Regions from separate parts of the Micromonospora sp. NPDC048894 genome, predicted to be linked through region 2. Evidence: riboswitches for the same ligand, from Rfam matches in the RefSeq annotation. Region 2 holds a riboswitch; the other holds the start of a gene.
The links. A riboswitch is a leader RNA that binds a small molecule or an ion and turns the genes downstream of it on or off. The one in region 2 is predicted to bind S-adenosylmethionine.
Positions count from the first base shown of each region.

Region 1: another riboswitch for S-adenosylmethionine. It lies ahead of AB0C22_RS05395 (ABC transporter substrate-binding protein); the one in region 2 lies ahead of thrC (threonine synthase).

Region 1 covers NZ_JBEZFY010000002.1:343,459-345,847, reverse strand. The annotation lists gene AB0C22_RS05400 (amino acid ABC transporter permease) at 1-366, opposite strand, end outside; gene AB0C22_RS05395 (ABC transporter substrate-binding protein) at 409-1,326, opposite strand; SAM riboswitch class IV at 1,592-1,703, opposite strand; gene AB0C22_RS05390 (helix-turn-helix domain-containing protein) at 1,771-2,187, opposite strand; gene AB0C22_RS05385 (SDR family oxidoreductase) at 2,307-2,389, shown strand, end outside.
Region 2 covers NZ_JBEZFY010000009.1:3,642-6,030, reverse strand. The annotation lists gene AB0C22_RS20175 (DoxX family protein) at 1-119, shown strand, start outside; gene AB0C22_RS20170 (hypothetical protein) at 175-903, opposite strand; SAM riboswitch class I at 1,195-1,330, shown strand; gene thrC (threonine synthase) at 1,340-2,389, shown strand, end outside.

The DNA.
Region 1 (2,389 bases), on a different contig from region 2:
GGAGCGGAAGATCTCCCCGATGTACGCGGCGGCGATCAGCGACAGCGCCAGGATGCCCAGCGGGTAGGGGTTGGGACCCCACACCTGCATGCCGAGCGGGGCCAGGCCGACACCGATCAGCAGGATGGTGGCGGCGGCCGGCAGCCCCCGGAACACGTCGGTGTAGACCCGGGCCGGCCAGCGCAACCATCGGGTCCGGGAGATGCCCGCCACGGCCAGCGCCATGCCCAGCACCGAGCCGAGCAGGGCGGCGGAGACCGCCAGGATCAGCGTGTTGGGCAGCCCGACGGTCAACATCTCGGGCAGCGCCTCGCGCATGGAGTCCCAGTCGAAGAAGGTCTCCCACAGGGTGCTCAACGGATCCATCGTGTTTCTCCTACCGCCCCGCTCGCTGGTCTGGTCGTACCGTCAGGAGTTGGCCGACGCCGACGCCGACGCCGACGCCGACGGCGTCGCCGCGCCGGGGGCGGCGACGTCGCCGCTGCCGGGGGTGAAGCCGGCGGGGATCGGCCGGCCCGGGTAGTACTGCTGCTGGAGCCGGGTCCAGGTGCCGTCGGCGATGACCTCGTCGAGGCCCTTGTCCAGCGCCTTGCGCAGCGCGTCGTTGCCCTTGGCGAAGGCGTACGCGGTGGGGGTCGGGCTCAACTCCGTGGCCGCCACCGTGATCTTGCCGTTGCTGTCGGCGGCCGACTTCTCGCCGATCTCGGCGGGGGCGATCCAGGCGTCGGCGGTGCCGGCCTTGAGCTGGTTGATCGCCCCGTTGTAGTCGGGCACCCGCACCGGGTCGAGCTTGCGCGAGGTGGCGTAGTCGTCCTGCACGGTGCCCTGCACGACCACCACCCGCTTGCCGGCGAGCTGGTCGAAGCCGGTCAGCGGGGAGCCGGCGGGCACGTCGAGGCCGAAGTAGCCGAAGTCGTAGCCGTTGCCGAAGTCGACGGTCTTCTTCCGGGCCTCGGTGATGGTGATCGAGGAGCTGCCGATGTCGAACTTGCGGTTGTTGACCTGGGAGAGCAGCGCCGAGAAGTCGGTGCCGACGAACTCGACCTTCAGCCCCACCTTGCCGGCGGCCGCGACGAGCAGGTCGTTGTCGAAGCCGGTGAAGGTGCCGTCCTTGAGGTAGACGTTCGGTGGGGCGTCGGTCAGCGTGCCGGCGCGCAGCACCCCCGGCTGGAGCAGGCCGTACGGGTTGTCGGCGGGGTCGGCGGACTCGCCGCCGCAGGCGGTCAGCGCGGTGGCGGCGAGCAGGGCGGCGACGCCGAGCGCGGCGGCCCTGGTGAGGGTGGGCCGGGGCCGCCGGGTCGTGGGCAGGGCAGGAAGGAATCGCACGGGTGTCTCCAGAGTTGATCGGGCGACGGCGGGCGCGCGTCGCCGACGGGGTGCCCGCCGGGCACGCCGCTGAGGTGGTACGGGAAGAGGGGGTCGACTACCGGGGGCGACAGGAGTCGCTGTGGACCCGCATCAGGTCGACGTGTCGCCGTCTGACCAGCCGGACGCCGCTGGTCCGGGACACGGGGGCGACGCCGTCGGTGGGCGGGGCGGGTGCGGGGGCGGACACGGGTTCTCCCGGGGTCGGAGTTGACCTGGGGAAACCAGGCCACGCTTGCACCGGCGGTCTACCGGTGCCTGGTCCTCACCCGGAGCACCCCACCGTGGCGGAGGGTTGCCGGCCAGCGAGCCGGGGCTTGACGCTGGCGCTCATGACCTGCCCGAAGGCTAGCAGCCGGGACCGGGCGATCGTCCACCCGTTATGACGGCCCTCACGTCCGCTCCTTACCGCCGGGCGGGACGGGTGAGACGGGTGGGTCGCGCGGTGCCGGTGGGCGCGCGGTGGGGCAGGTCGGCGTCGTAGCGGACCCGGGCCGCCTGCACCTCGGCGAGGTGGGTGGTGGCCCAGGTCTCCAGTCCGGAGACCAGGTCGAGCAGGCTGCGGCCCAGGTCGGTGAGGGCGTAGTCGACCCGGGGCGGGACGCTGGCGTGCACCGTCCGGGTGACCAGGCCGTCGCGCTCCAGCCCGCGCAGGGTCTGGGTGAGCATCTTCTGGCTGATCCCGTCGATGTGCTCGGCCAGCTCGCCGTAGCGCCGGTCGCCGTCGGCGAGGGTCAGCACGACCAGCACGCTCCACCGGTCGCCGATCCGGTCGATGACCTGCCGGCTGCCGCAGTCGCGCTGGAACGGGTCGGGTCGCATCCCTTTACTCTCCATCAGTGCGTCACAAACTTCAAGGTGCCTACTCTCCGATGGGAAGTATCGCCAAGCAGCTGGGTGTTTGCCAGTACGACTGAAGTAGCCACCCGAAGGAGAACGCCATGTCCATCGTCGTCACCGGAGCCACCGGCCACCTGGGTCGCCTGATCGTCGAATCCCTGCTGCGCCGGGGCGTACCCGCCGG
Region 2 (2,389 bases):
CGTTCCTGCTGATCGCGGTGCTCGGCCCGGGCTCCTGGGCGCTGGACACGCTGCTCGCCCGCCGCAGCGCCGACGCCCCGTCGGCACCGGTGGCGGAGCGAAGCTCGGTGCCTGCCTGACGCACTGACCGGCGTCGCCGGAGCCGCAACGAGGCGGCTCCGGCGACGCGTGCGGTCAGGGGTTGTACGGCGCGTCGGTGTGACTCACCTCGGCGAGGGTGCTGCCGGAGAGCTTGTAGACCGACGTCCGCTTGATGTCCAGCTCGGCCATGCCCCGGCTGGGGCTGCGGGTCAGCCAGACCACGGTGGCCTTGCGCCCGGCCACGCTGATCGAGACGACCGGGGTCCGGTCGCCGAGGTCGGTCAGCGCGCGGAACACCGGCAGGCCACCGCTGTTGCGCCACGCCGCGAGCGTGTAGAAGGTGCCGCTGCCTCCGGTCTTGATCGCCACCGCGCCCACCGCGTCCTCCGCGCCGTCGCCGTCGAGGTCACCGATGCCGCAGGGCTTCTGGAGCGTCACGGTGGCCCCGTCCTCGCCCGACCACTGCCCCCCGGCCAGCGGCAGGTAGTCCGGGTAGCCGTTGTAGGGCGTCTTGCTGCTGCCGAGCCGGGCCTCCGCCAGATGGGCACAGGTCAACGGTGCCTTGACCGGCGCGGCGGCGGTGGTGGTCGGGGCGGCGGCCGGCGGGGTGGTGGGGGCGGCCTTCTTCACCTCCGGCGACGGAGCCTCGCTGGTGGGAGTCGCCTCGGGGGAGACCTGACTCAGCACCGAGGCGGTGGAGGGCCCGGTGGACGGGCCGACGGTGGACGCTGCCTCGTCCGTCCCGCCCTGCTCACCCCCGCAGGCGGCGGTCAGTAGGCAGACCATGGTGAGGGTCGCAAGGCTCGACGGAATCCGTCGCATGGGCGGGGGGTCCTCTCTCGACGTCAGGTCTCCCGCACCGTACTGATCGATGGCAATGTCGGTCATCGGCTCGTCGGCCGGCCCCCCACCGGCCTGTCGGAGCGCGGTCAGGGGCCGACCGGAGGGCCGGTGCGCGGATCCGCACAAGGGCGTACTGAGCTGGAAACTTGCCCGAAACATCAATGGCTTCCGGTGCGGCCGGCGCACGCCCCGCCGGCAGGTGGTTCACACCGTGGGAAGCCGACTGGGCGATGGCGGCGAAGCTGCCTAGACTCGACGGCACAACTGCATACCTCATCCAGAGGGGCTGAGGGATACGGCCCGACGACGCCCCGGCAACCACCCCGCGCGCTCATCGCTGAGCGTCCCGCGGGGCAGGTGCCAATTCCGTCCCCGCCGCAGGGTGCGATGCGGGGAAAGATGAGAGGAATCCGCCATGACGTCGACGCTCGCCGCCCCCGGTATCGACACCACCGCCAGCCCGGCCCGCGCCCTGGTCTGCCGCGCCTGCTCCGCCCGCTACCCGCTCGCCGCGCAGCACGCCTGTTACGAGTGTTTCGGCCCGCTGGAGGTCGACTACGACGCCGCCGCACTGGCCGCCGTCACCCGGGAGCAGATCGAGGCCGGCCCGCAGAACATCTGGCGGTACGCCGCCCTCCTGCCCGCCGGCCAGGACCCGGCCACCCGGGTCACCCTCGACCCGGGGCTCACCCCGCTGGTGGCGGCCTCGAACCTCGCCGCCGAACTGGGCATCAGCGCGCCGCTGTGGGTCAAGGACGACAGCGCCAACCCGACCCACTCGTTCAAGGACCGGGTCGTCTCGGTGGCGCTGACCGCCGCGAAGGCGCTCGGCTTCACCCGGTTCGCCTGCGCCTCGACCGGCAACCTGGCCAACTCGGTGGCCGCCCACGCGGCCCGCGCCGGAGCGCCCTCGGTGGTCTTCATCCCGGGTGACCTGGAGCAGGGCAAGGTGATCACCACCGCCGTCTACGGCGGCGACCTGGTCGCCATCGACGGCTCGTACGACGACGTGAACCGGCTCTGCGGGGAGCTGGTGGAGACCGACGAGTTCGAGGACACCGCGTTCGTCAACGTCAACGTCCGGCCCTACTACGCCGAGGGCTCCAAGACCCTCGGGTACGAGGTGGCCGAGCAGCTCGGCTGGCGTATCCCGGCCCAGGTGGTCGTCCCGATGGCCTCGGGCGAGCTGCTCACCAAGATCGACAAGGCGTTCTCCGAGCTGGTCGAGATCGGGCTGGTCGAGGCGCCCGCCGGGGGTTGGAAGGTGTTCGGCGCCCAGTCGGCCGGCTGCAACCCGATCGCCGCCGCCCTGCACGCGGACACCGACACCATCACCCCGGTCCGGCCGACCGGCATCGCCAAGTCGCTCAACATCGGCGACCCGGCCGCCGGCCTGTACGCCCTGGAGGCGGTGCGGCGGACCGGCGGCTGGATGGAGTACGTCGACGACGAGGAGATCCGCGCC